One region of the Nostoc sp. CmiVER01 genome, then DNA from elsewhere that is predicted to be linked to it. Evidence: predicted binding sites of a transcription regulator. Region 1 holds the regulator's gene; each other region holds the start of a gene.
The links. The regulator NtcA, encoded in region 1, controls nitrogen genes in cyanobacteria. The targets are predictions, from matches to a motif close to TNTGTANNNNNNNNTACANA.
Positions count from the first base shown of each region.

Region 2: RMZ43_RS23795 (DUF3120 domain-containing protein) is a predicted target of NtcA. The motif match lies at 1,409-1,428, and genes of this name have one in related genera.
Region 3: rpe (ribulose-phosphate 3-epimerase) is a predicted target of NtcA. The motif match lies at 1,789-1,808, and genes of this name have one in related genera.
Region 4: RMZ43_RS17085 (DUF2605 domain-containing protein) is a predicted target of NtcA. The motif match lies at 1,863-1,882, and genes of this name have one in related genera.

Region 1 is NZ_JAVRBU020000012.1:234,273-237,490, reverse strand. It holds gene fabI (enoyl-ACP reductase FabI) at 1-652, opposite strand, end outside; gene ntcA (global nitrogen regulator NtcA) at 1,034-1,705, shown strand; gene RMZ43_RS22150 (DUF3084 domain-containing protein) at 1,874-3,218, shown strand, end outside.
Region 2 is NZ_JAVRBU020000014.1:43,380-46,597, reverse strand. It holds gene RMZ43_RS23800 (undecaprenyl-diphosphate phosphatase) at 44-868, opposite strand; gene RMZ43_RS23795 (DUF3120 domain-containing protein) at 1,431-2,210, shown strand; gene psbU (photosystem II complex extrinsic protein PsbU) at 2,722-3,150, shown strand.
Region 3 is NZ_JAVRBU020000011.1:150,611-153,828, reverse strand. It holds gene RMZ43_RS20225 (S8 family serine peptidase) at 31-1,626, opposite strand; gene rpe (ribulose-phosphate 3-epimerase) at 1,835-2,542, shown strand.
Region 4 is NZ_JAVRBU020000009.1:182,018-185,235, reverse strand. It holds gene thrS (threonine--tRNA ligase) at 1-1,565, opposite strand, end outside; gene RMZ43_RS17085 (DUF2605 domain-containing protein) at 1,980-2,297, shown strand; gene RMZ43_RS17080 (DUF2973 domain-containing protein) at 2,627-2,956, shown strand.

The DNA.
Region 1 (3,218 bases):
GGGGAGCTACTTCTTCTACATGATGAATCATATCCAAAATCCCACCCACTGCTGAAGATGCCAAGGTGCGGATGGGGCCTGCGGAAATGGCATTGACGCGGATATTTTGTGGCCCTAGTTCGGCGGCTAGGTAACGTACACTCATTTCTAAGCCAGCTTTGGCAACTCCCATGACATTATAGTTAGGGATTGCCCTAACACCGCCTAAATATGTGAGGGTGACGATACTACCTCCCTCTGTCATCAAAGGTTTAGCTGCACCAGTTAACTGCACCAGTGAGTAGGTACTAATTTCTAAGGCGGTGTTGAAGCCAGAACGAGAGGTTTGACTAAAATCTCCAGTCAAATCATCTTTGCTGGCAAAGGCAAGACAATGGATGAGGATGTCTAGCTTTCCCCACTTTTCACGGATTGTCTCAAAGGTAGATTGAATCTGTTCATCATTTTGGACATTACAGGGAACAAATAAGCTGGGGTTGAGGGGTTCTACCAATTCCGCAACTTTTTTCTCCATCTTGCCGCGTTCATCGGGCAGGTAAGTAATACCCAGGTTTGCTCCGGCGAGGTGCAACTGTTGGGCGATGCCCCAGGCGATCGAGCGGTTATTGGCAATACCTGTAACAAGAGCATTTTTTCCAGTCAGATTTAGCATATAAATTGTTAATGCGATCGATCATCTAGGAGCATACTAGAATCTGAGGCACGTTTTGTCTTTGTTTTATACAGGCTTTGCAAAAATGAATATTGGTAAGAGTGTTTGCTATGACAAAAATCTTGATTTTTCCTAAAGATATTTCCAAAATAACTTTATTTGTTCTTTAAAAAACCCTTTTTAATACTGCTATTGGAAGTACTTATCAACAATTTGTAGCTGAAAGGATCACCAATTATGTATCATTATAAACAAAGAGTTATGAAGAGATTAGTTTGAGTATAGGAAAGTACAGAAAGGTTGACGGTGCTTTATTCATTTTTCGGGTGTATTCTTAGGTAATCAGTTTTTGTTTTTCCGGCATTGGGTAGGGGAAGGGAGATGATCGTGACACAAGATAAAGCCCTAGCAAATGTATTTCGTCAGATGGCGACCGGGGCGTTTCCGCCAGTTGTGGAAACGTTTGAACGCAATAAAACGATCTTTTTTCCTGGCGATCCTGCCGAACGAGTTTATTTTCTTTTGAAAGGTGCTGTTAAACTTTCCAGGGTGTATGAGGCAGGAGAGGAAATAACGGTAGCGTTGCTGCGGGAAAATAGTGTTTTTGGTGTATTGTCATTGCTGACGGGAAATAAGTCAGATCGGTTTTACCATGCGGTTGCATTTACGCCTGCGGAATTACTGTCAGCACCAATTGAACAAGTAGAGCAAGCACTCAAGGAAAATCCAGAATTATCAATGTTAATGCTGCGAGGTCTGTCTTCGCGCATTTTACAAACAGAGATGATGATTGAAACTCTCGCTCACCGAGATATGGGTTCTAGGTTGGTGAGTTTTTTGCTAATTCTTTGTCGAGATTTTGGAGTTCCTTGTGCAGATGGGATCACAATTGATCTGAAGTTATCTCATCAAGCGATCGCAGAAGCAATTGGTTCAACTCGTGTTACTGTTACTAGGCTACTAGGGGATTTACGTGAGAAAAAGATGATTTCTATCCACAAAAAGAAAATTACTGTGCACAAACCTGTTACCTTAAGTAGGCAATTTACATAAAATCAATTGGAGAAAGGGGAATCGGCGCGTGTTTTATTTTGAAAAATGACACTAATAGCTAGAGGTAAATCTAAAATTGAGTAATTTCAGCTATTGCCAATTTCCACTTCTTTCCAGACAATGCTTAAAAGTAGTAGGCTGTATCTGGAAGGATTTCGGTAGCTAAAGATGACCACCGGATACATCCTCATCGCAGCAATTTTAATTCTGGGAGGCGTAATTGCAACCGTGGGCGATCGCATCGGCACACGAGTTGGCAAAGCCCGCCTCTCACTTTTTAACCTACGTCCAAAAAATACTGCTGTACTAGTAACTATTTTTACGGGCGGTTTGATTTCTGCATCAACATTAGGGATTTTATTCGCTGCCGACGAAGGCTTGCGAAAGGGAGTCTTTGAATTAGAAGATATTCAAACAGACCTCAGACAGAAGCGGGAACAGCTAAAAACCGCAGAAACTCAAAAAAGTCAGGTAGAGAGTGAGCTAAACCAAGCAAGAATTGCCCAAACAAAAGCACAACAAGACTTGCAGGTAATTAATCAATATTTGCAGGCGGCCAATGCCAAACAACGCCAAACACAAGCTCAGTTGAACCGCACCATTAGTCAACAAGCTCAAACTCAAACTCAACTCCAACGCACTCAAAGTCAGCTAGAACAAGTTGTACCTCAATACCAAAAAGCTATAGCTGAATTGCAAAGCGTTTACAATCAGAGAAAGGAGCTACAGGCCGCAGTTGAACTACTAAAGACAGAGCGTCAACGACTGTACGCTGAAGCTAAAAAAGCTATTGACGAAGCCAAAACAGCTATTGAAAAACGCGATCGCGAACTTGCCAATCGCCAAGAAGGCATAGAAGTACGCGATCAAAAAATTGCCCAACTCGATCAATTAATTCAAAAGCGTAATGTAGAAGTTGCAGCGCGAGAGCAAGTAATTGCCAAACGGGAATCACGCCTCAAAGACTTGGAAGCACAACAGGAGCAACTAGAAATGGAAGTTGCCAGGTTGGAAAAATATTATCAGTCCTACCGCGATCTGCGTCTAGGTAAGCTAGCCTTAGTTCGCAGTCAAGTTCTGGCTGCTGCTGTAGTTCGTGTTACCCAACCTGCTGCTGCTCGTCAGGCAGTGATACAACTTTTACAAGAAGCCAATCGCAACGCCAACCTCAGATTAAGTGAGCCTGGGGCGAATCCTGCAAATGTAGAGCTACTGCGCGTGACTCAGGATAGGATTGACCAGTTGAGCAAGCCAATTGGCGATGGTCAAGAATACGTGGTGCGGATTTTCTCGGCTGGTAATTACGTTAGAGGAGAAAAGCAGATAGAATTTTTCACCGATATAGCCCGTAATCAATTGGTTTTTTCGGGAGGCGCAGTACTAGCCACAACGACTGCTGATTCCAAAACCATGACATCCTATCAGTTACAGCAGCGACTGGAAATATTGATTTCTGCTTCCCAATTTCGGGCCCGTAATGCCGGAATTGTCGAAGATGTACAAGTAGAGGGGA
Region 2 (3,218 bases), on a different contig from region 1:
TTAAACTAATGACTAATGACCAACGACTAATGACTATTATGAATTATCCTTTCCATCCTGCTGCGATCGCAGCTAAAATAGCACTGCCAAATGCCAATCTATACCAAACGAAAACTAAAGTGTTTTTGGTCGCTAAGTATTTGATCAAAAATGCAATTGATAGGTAGGAAAAAATAAAGGTTGAAATAATCCCTACAATCAACAGTCCAACAATATTATCTGGCAACTGATGAGCTTCAAATAACTTGAATATTTTCAGACTCTTATACAGCGTTGCAATGGTAAGAGTTGGAAATCCTAATAAAAATGAGAATTTCGCTGCTGTATCGCGTTCTAATCCTAAAAATAAAGCAGTTGTCAACGTTGAGCCAGAACGAGAAACACCAGGGATCAAAGCAAGTGTTTGTCCTAATCCAACTAAAATACCATCCCGAATCTGCAATGAATTAAAATCTCGCTTGCGAGTGCCAATTTTCTCTGCCAAAGCTAATAAAAGTGCCATGATGATTGACATGATGGCAATAATTAATGCACTTTCCGGCAGAATGTCTTTCAAAAGAAAGCCGAAAATTAAGGCAGGCATTGTTCCTACTACAATACCGACAAGAATTTTCCACTCCTCACGTTGCCAGTCTTTATCTTTTAGCGCTTCGATTCCACCTTTGACAATACTATAAATCAGCGACCAAAAATAGCCCACAATTGCTATAACGCTGCCAAACTGAATTGCATCGACAAAATCTTTAGAACCTAGTTCTTTCCAACCAAATATTTTTGTCACAATCAGAAGATGTGCAGTGCTACTGATTGGCAAAAACTCTGTAATACCCTGAACAATACCCAAAATAAAAGCTTGAATAAACTCCATCAATTAATACCTTTTTCCTGTTCTAGACATCATTACTTAGCTAATAGCGATGTTATTTTCTATACTTTTTACTGCACCTGATATTGGAGAAAATTCCACTTTACTAAATCAATAACATCATCTAAGACGCTGGCCATGTTCTTACACCCACATCAATAAGTCAACGAAATTTTGGCAATTCATCAAACTTTAATATTTAGCGGACTGATGCTATTGACTTTTTACCCATTACATGAGCCGAGTAAGATAAGGGGAGTAGACGAGGCATGGGAAGCAAGAGGAGAGAAAAAAGCTTAACTGAACAGTATTGAGGGTTGAATCCCTTTTTGATTTGCTCTTCCTGCCTCTGTGTAGTTTTTTGTAAATGCTAACTACAGAGATGTTCTGTACATCAGGTAACTTGAGTGAATTAGTCTGGCGCAGAATGAATGTTTTGTTTGGTTTGCGGCTGCGCTCCCCGAAATTTCAGTATAATTACAATGCCCCAGGCAATCCCCCAGGGGGGGATTTTAAAATGTGATATCTTAAATAAAATAAAGTTTAGTAACAAATATTAAAAACTTTGATTAATAATACATTGTCCTCCTACACTGCTTCTACCCCTTCTATTGATACAGAGTTAGATTTAACTGTTACTGGGCACAAGGGTATCAGGGAATTGGAATCTACACTTTCCTTTTCTCCTTCTCTTCCCTTATCTATCTCTGCCCGACAAACTTGGTTAGTGTTTGCGGCGGCGGTGTTTTTGGTAACAGTACCAGTATTTGTAGAAGCGCCAATAGTGCGATCGCTACCAAGTCTAAGTTTAGCCCTGACAGCATTTTGGGTTTGGCTAAGTTTTACCTTAATGTCACGTCCTGCAACTTATGTATGGGGAGATTTGCTTTTAGGGTTTAGCTGGAGTTGGTTAGCAGGAGCGATTTACTGGGGTTGGTTACGTTGGGAACCTGCATGGCATCTGCCAGTAGAGTCTATAGGATTACCCTTTGCTTGTTGGTGTTTGGCAAAGAATTGGGGCAAGGTAGGTAACTGGTTTTATTTAGGTTCTTTACTAGGTACAGTTTTAACCGACGTATATTTCTATATAGCAGACTTGATGCCCTATTGGCGGCAAATTATGATAGTAGATGCAGATGTAGTACCGCAAATATTACAAAATGCTCTGATACGAGTACAAACACCTTGGGGACAAAGTTGGGCCATAGTTTTGGCCTTAGTCCTGTTGACAGTCGGGGTTTTGCCTTTAGTCCGAAAGCAAAAACACTGGTATGCCTTTAGCGGCGCAGTTTTAAGCACGATTTTGGTAGACAGTCTATTTTTATTAGCTGCGATCGCAGCCTAGAAAATATTAAAAAATTGTGTAGTATCAAATCCGAGACTTTTTCCAGTCCAGTCTACGGTACATCAAGAATGATGCTGTAGATGATTAGTAGGTTAAGAAATATTACATCACAGTTCATTGCTATCAACTCATCCTGCTAGGGTTTTCGGTATTAGGCATCGAACGATCTCATGTATAGTTGGAAGCTAAAATCAGCCACCCCGAAAAGATTTCGTCTATTTGGGAATGCTCAGGATCATGGATAGAACTGTATTGCAGCTATCAATCACTGTTACCACAATAAAAATTTTTGGCAAAAGTACAGTCAAACCCAGTAACGGCAAATATTGTGGATATTAATACGCTGTATATTAGTTTCTGATGACTGCTGTGTTGATTAAGCTATCAGGTTTTGTCCTTTGTCCTTTGTCTTTTGTCCTTGGCACTCTGGCTAATGACTCATGACTCATGACTCATGACTGCTGCTAGCTTAAAACTTTTATTTCTGTTTGATGGAAAGAGGTAGAAAATCGTGAAAGGATTGGCGCGTTTATTAACAGTGTTTAGCTTGTTACTTAGTTGCTGGGGATGGCTGGGAACAACTCAGATAGCCCAAGCTGCTAGTTTCAACAGTTTTGCATTTCCTCAAGTCCCAATTCTGGCAATTGAGCGGCAGAATCGGGCAGATGCGAAGCTAGGAACGGAATTTGGTAAAAAAATTGATTTGAACAATACCAACGTCCGAGCTTTTCAACAGTATCCAGGGCTTTATCCCACCTTGGCTAAGAAAATCATCACAAATGCTCCCTACAAAAATGTAGAGGATGTATTGGATCTTCCAGGATTGAGCGATCGCCAGAAACAAACCCTGCAAGCCAACTTGGATAAGTTCACCGTGACAGAACTAGAACCTGCCTTTAACGAGGGAGACGATCGCTTTAACAACGGCATCTACAGATAACTGCAATTTGCAGCAGTTAATCTAGCAAAATAGCATCCCACTCCTAATTCTAGAGAGTGGGAATCTTC
Region 3 (3,218 bases), on a different contig from region 1:
TGACACAGATAAAAGTTGTGGCACACTATTTCAATTGATCGGTACACTCCACCAAGCTAAACCATAGGGTTGAATCGCTTCATTTAACTTTTGACGAAACTGGACGCGGATTTTGTAATTGCCAGCAGCAGCAACAGGGCAGAAAATGTGTTCTACACTATCAATTTGGCTGATTGAGGAGCAAACAGCACCAGCATCTGAATTTTGAGCATTAGCTTTTACTAAGTATAAATCTAGATTATTCAAACCGCGATCGCGGAAATTTTCGCCTACATCATATTGCTGGTTTTTATTTTTATCGTTGAGTTCTACCAATCGATCCCAACTCAGAGTAACAGCAACAAAACTCCCCTGCTTTAACGGTTTTGCTAATATATAGTCAACAGAGGTTCCAGCATTTACTGTACGATAATCCCAACCAATGGCAGGTACAGTTGTTGATGGCTGCCATTGACCACTACTAAATTGCTGATAAGCGCGAAATACATTTAAATGACCCGCTCCCATTTGGGCATCTAAGGGAATTTTTGGATCTTTATAAGCATCAGAATCTAGCCAGTTTTGATTTTTTTTATCAATTAGTGTCCGGCTCATTCCTAACAGTAAACCATCACCTCTATCTTGGATTTTATCTGCTGAATTCAGTAATACAGCCTTCATTACTTGATGATGGCGAGCATCAATGCTCCAATGTGGTTGTTTTGTCCGTATCTGTCTGTCACCAAATTCTTGCAATAGAGCAACACTAGCCGTAACTTGAGGCGCTGCAAAACTAGTACCTGTAACCTTGTTCGCTTTGCCATCTGGATTGAGCAAAGGAATATTATTCCCAGGAGCAACTAAACTGATAGCAATACGGTCATCAAGATTAAATTCCTTTCCAGCTAGCCTTCCGCTCACTCCTTGGTTAGCACCCGCTAGATTAGCCACATCTACTTTGTTAAAAACTCCTCCTCGGCGAGATGAAAAAGCCACGTTTATTCCGTTAAAATTATCTGTAGGAATAGGAATACCCCCCTTACCTTGATTGCCTGCGATCGCATATAAAACATCATGAACGCGACTAGACCAGTCAACACATAAAGTTAGTAAAGCATTGCCGTCTAAAGTAGCCTCTGGTCTAGGATCGCGGCTCAAAGGTTCACCAAAGCTAAAGTTAATCGCCCGCACATCGCCACCATTTTGTAGGGCTATATGCTGGGCTGACAAGCACTCTTCTGGCTGACCCATACTTTTAGTGGAACCCACCGCAGACGAATACAGTCGCGCTCCCGGAGCAACTCCCGGCAAAGCTTTGTCTTGGCTCACCATCATCCCAGCGACATTGTAAGCGTGGGGGTCAATACCACTATTTGATTTAGCTGGCCCATTGCGTAAGAACACTCCCGCTAAAGAAATGGCGCGATTTTTAGACACCGCCTTATCCCACCCAAACATTCCAGGCCGGCCAATTTCCACCTGACCAATAGCAATCTTGCGACCGATTAAATTATAAGGAGCTTGGTGTAGCCTCAGAGCGTCAATGCCATTAGTTCCTAGAGCAGATTCTAAAACCGAAGCGATTACCGGCGCACTCAGACAAGAAGCACTTAATCCCCAAATTATCCAGGTTAGTTTTTTAGTCATTTGTTATTAGTCATTTGTCATTAGTAGAGACGCGATTAATCTCATCTGTACAGGAGTTAGGAGTTATTATTCTCTCTCATCTCCCTCATCTTCCCCACTCTCCACTCCCCATTCCCTACTCCCAAAAAATCCGGGAACAAAATTATGAGTCTTGCTCAATGTTTTGTTACAATGCTTACAGACGAGGACGCTTAAAAACCCACCAGCCATGACTCAAAACCTATCTCAAAAACCCATTGTCATTTCTCCATCTATCCTATCAGCCGATTTTAGTCGTCTGGGTGATGAAATTCGGGCCGTAGACGCGGCTGGAGCCGATTGGATTCATGTTGATGTCATGGACGGTCGTTTTGTACCTAATATTACGATAGGCCCTCTGATTGTGGAGGCGATTCGTCCGGTTACAACTAAGACCTTGGATGTCCACTTAATGATTGTGGAGCCAGAAAAATATGTAGAAGGATTTGCTAAAGCAGGTGCCGATATTATCTCTGTACACTGCGAACATAATGCTTCACCTCACCTGCACCGCACCTTAGGGCAAATTAAAGAGCTTGGTAAGAAAGCTGGAGTTGTACTTAATCCTGGTAGTCCTCTAGAGCTAATTGAATACGTTCTAGATTTGTGTGATTTAGTACTGATTATGAGCGTCAACCCTGGTTTTGGTGGTCAAAGCTTTATCCCTGGTGTATTACCCAAAATCCGCAAGCTGCGTCAAATGTGTGATGAACGCGGTCTTGACCCTTGGATTGAAGTGGATGGAGGACTCAAGGCAAATAATACCTGGCAAGTTTTAGAAGCGGGAGCTAATGCAATTGTCGCCGGTTCAGCTGTATTTAACGCTAAGGACTATGCTGAGGCTATTACATCAATTCGCAACAGCAAGCGTCCTACCCCAGAATTAGCCAAGGTTTAATTTATTTCTGGATTAACCATTCTCTACAAAAAATAGGGTGGGCAAATTGCTCGCCCTATTTTTATTTAGACATAAAAAACTGGAAGCTATTCAAGTTTTGAACTTCCAGTAGTTGTTATATAAATTGAAAATTTAGAAACTAGAGATAATCCAGGTTGGGAGGACTAGGATTACAATAGTCGAAAGAGAAGCGTATAGACCTACTAGTTTTACCAACTACGACAATAATTTCACCGTAACTTTTCTGTTTCCGTTCCTGTTATTGGTGTTAAGCGTTTGCTTTATTTAACTAAAGCAACACCAACCACAGGATAGAAAGTTTTATTAGCATTACTCTCATCGTCTGCAGTCGATGAAAGCTGTGTAAAATTTGGATTGGGGGAATCCACCTCCCCAAATTCTCTTTGCTGAGACTTCCTCAGAAAAAGAACCACCAGTAGCAACGGTTGTATCGTTGGTCTTGGTATAGGAGTTATTCACTCCATGAAATGCTGACTACTTTTGTAATAAATTTGATTGATTTCATAGTCAGAACTAATCATTGATTTTATTTATTAAAATTAACCTGTTTGCCGCCAATCACCTCTGTTTTGGTTTAAGTTTTAGTTGTTATTAGTTTACCAATATCTTCAGTATATATTTGCCATTTTGGCACATTTATGCAAACAAATATTAA
Region 4 (3,218 bases), on a different contig from region 1:
ACTGGCAGTAATCTAGCTTGCACTGGCGCTAACCACAGAGGGAAATCGCCCGCATATTCTTCAATTAAGATCCCAATTAGTCGTTCTAGCGAACCAAAAGGCGCACGGTGAATCATCACTGGACGTTTGCGAACACCATCTTCGGCGACGTATTCCAAATCAAAGCGTTCTGGCAAGTTGTAATCTACCTGCACAGTTCCTAATTGCCACTCCCGTTCTAGGGCATCACTAAAGATAAAGTCGAGTTTGGGGCCATAAAATGCCGCTTCTCCAATACCTTCAAAGTGATCCATTCCCAAGGTTTCAACTGCACGGCGAATTGCACCTTCGGCTTTGTCCCAAACTTCATCTGAACCGATGTACTTATCACTAGCTGGATCGCGGAAACTGAGTCTAGCTTTAAAGTTCTTCAGTTGCAGCTTATTGAACACCGACAAAATCAAATCCACCACACTGAGGAATTCACTATCTAGCTGTTCTGGGGTGACGAACAGGTGAGAATCATCTACAGTAAAACCGCGCACCCGTGTTAAACCACCCAATTCTCCTGATTGTTCGTAGCGGTAAACAGTACCAAATTCCGCCAAGCGCATCGGTAGTTCTCGATAAGAGCGTAACTCACTCTTATATATTTGGATGTGGAAGGGGCAGTTCATCGGCTTCATGACGAAGCCCTGTTCCTGTGCAGCAGCTTCGGAATCATCTGCCATTAAAGGGAACATATCTTCTTTATATTTCTGCCAGTGTCCAGAGGTTTTAAATAAGTCTACTCTGGCAATGTGAGGCGTTACTACAGATAAATAACCCCGTTTTAACTGTTCTTGCTTGAGGAAATCTTCTAAAGTACTCCGTAACAGAGTGCCTTTGGGTGTCCACAAAGGTAAACCCGGCCCCACTAAATCAGAAAATACAAATAATCCCAGTTCCTTACCCAGTTTCCGGTGATCTCGCCGCAGTGCTTCTTCTTTACGTCGCTTATATTCAGCGAGTTGTTCTGGGCTTTCCCAAGCGGTAGCGTAGATGCGTTGTAATTGAGCTTTAGTTTCATCCCCACGCCAATAAGCACCAGCAACGCTTTCTAGTTCAATTGCCTTGGGGTTTAATTCACTGGTATTTTCCAGATGAGGCCCAGCACACAAATCCCACCATTCATTCCCCAGGTGGTAAATCGTGATAGGTTCCTCTTTGATATCTGCCAGGATTTCTAGCTTGTAAGGTTCGTTAATTCCCTGAATCCGGCGTTGGGCTTCTTCGCGGCTGACTTCTTCTCGAATAACCGCCAACTTGCGATTAATAATCTTCGCCATCTCTTTCTTGATGGCTTTGAGATCATTTTCGCTAAATGGTTCTGGATTGTCGAAGTCGTAGTAAAAACCGTTTTCAATCCAAGGGCCGATTGTAACTTGCGCCTTGGGAAACAGCTTTTGTACTGCCATTGCCATAACATGGGAAGCAGTGTGGCGAATCTTCTTTAAGTTTTCTGATTCGCTGGTACGCGGTAAATAAATTTTTTCAACTTGTTCTGACTGATTTGATGAATTTGGCGACATTGGCTGCTGAACCATTGACGAAGTGATTACAAAAGGTGATTTATCTGAATCTGTAGGCTTATTCAACTATAACGACTTTGATTTTTGCTTTTTTCACCTTTATCTTCTAACTACTGGCTTAATTTGTGATAGGGGAGAAAGATAAATTTTTCATCGGTTCGCTGAGTATCAAATTCAGGATTCCATGCGTAGGCGTAGCCCGTCGTAGACATCGCTAAATTATCTTTAGAAAAGCAACTTGCTGTCAGCTATACCTATAGACGCCTCTCCAAAGGCACTGTACAAACCCAATAGCAAGACTATATAATAATTTATGTATTGTTTGTTACAAAATTCCACATCCGCAAATTATGAGAAAATTAAAAAAGATATTAAGAAACGTAAATAACGTTAATATTAGTAAGAAAGTTTGAAATATTCTTCTCATTTATGTCAGACTCAAATTTACCAGGGACTAATTTGCTAGGAACGGTTTTAGAACCCCTGCTGGAAGATTTTCAGCATTGGTTTACGCGATCGCGTCATTTACTCGAAACCGAACAACTATCATTTATGAGTCATCAAGAGCAATCTGACTTGCTTTTGCGGGTTAAGCAAGCGCAAGATGAACTAAATACGGCGAAGATGCTGTTTTCAGCTACTGATAAACAAGTTGGAATTGATATGGCAACGTTAATGCCTTGGCATCAATTAGTAACAGAATGCTGGAATGTTGCAATGCGCTTTCGCCAAACGCGTGAAGCCTAAGCAACAAATGGGAGCATCTGTTAAATTTTGGCAGCCTACTTAACGATATATAACAACAACCCTCTTTGCGTCTACACAAAACGGTAAATCAGCCGTTAAAGAAATAGTAAATAGCTCTTAACACTTTCTTAACATTTTTTGGATTAACAAAGCAATGTATCCTATGCTACCGTAAGTGGAATAACGGTTGACAAATAGCTTCATATAAATGTAATCGCACAAAAAGTGTGTCAAATACTCATCTTAACTATGAGTTACAGTGTCGGCGAAACAAAGCGTTACAAAATCAAAATAAACTTTTAAAAATTGTTGTTCTGGAGGAAAATCTAATGTTACACCTGCTTTACATTCTTGCTTTTACAATCCTTGCATTTATAGCTGTTGGCAACTTAATTCGTAACTTGATCATGTTCAGTTTTGATCGGGAGCGAACTTACCCGACAAATTCCTCGCCAATAAATAATCAAGGCAACTATGGTTATTATTCATCAAGAAAACAATTTGTACCCCATCCAGAATTATTAGATAGCGCTGGTAAGTTAATTAAAGAGCCACTTTTGGTAATGCGTTCGATTAACGTTGAAGATGCGCGTCAACATCTCGATGCACTTTACGAAGCATCCCCAGGACATAAAAGAGATAATTCTGAGGAAGCGTAACGTAGAGACGCGATTAATCGCGTCTGTTAGCAGTTTGGGTGTAAATTATTGTTGTTTTACATCCTTAACCGTTCTTATACCAGAAATTTTTTACCATCCTTGAACTTGAGGCGATCGCATTGCTAGGCTGGTAATTTAACATTATGTTGTTCACCTGGTACAGGTTGAGCCTGAAAAGGCATGGTGTGAGTGATGAGATAATTTGTGAAGCACTCAGCGACGAAGCGACGCAGCAACAGTTAGTAACCGCAGCATTCCTCTG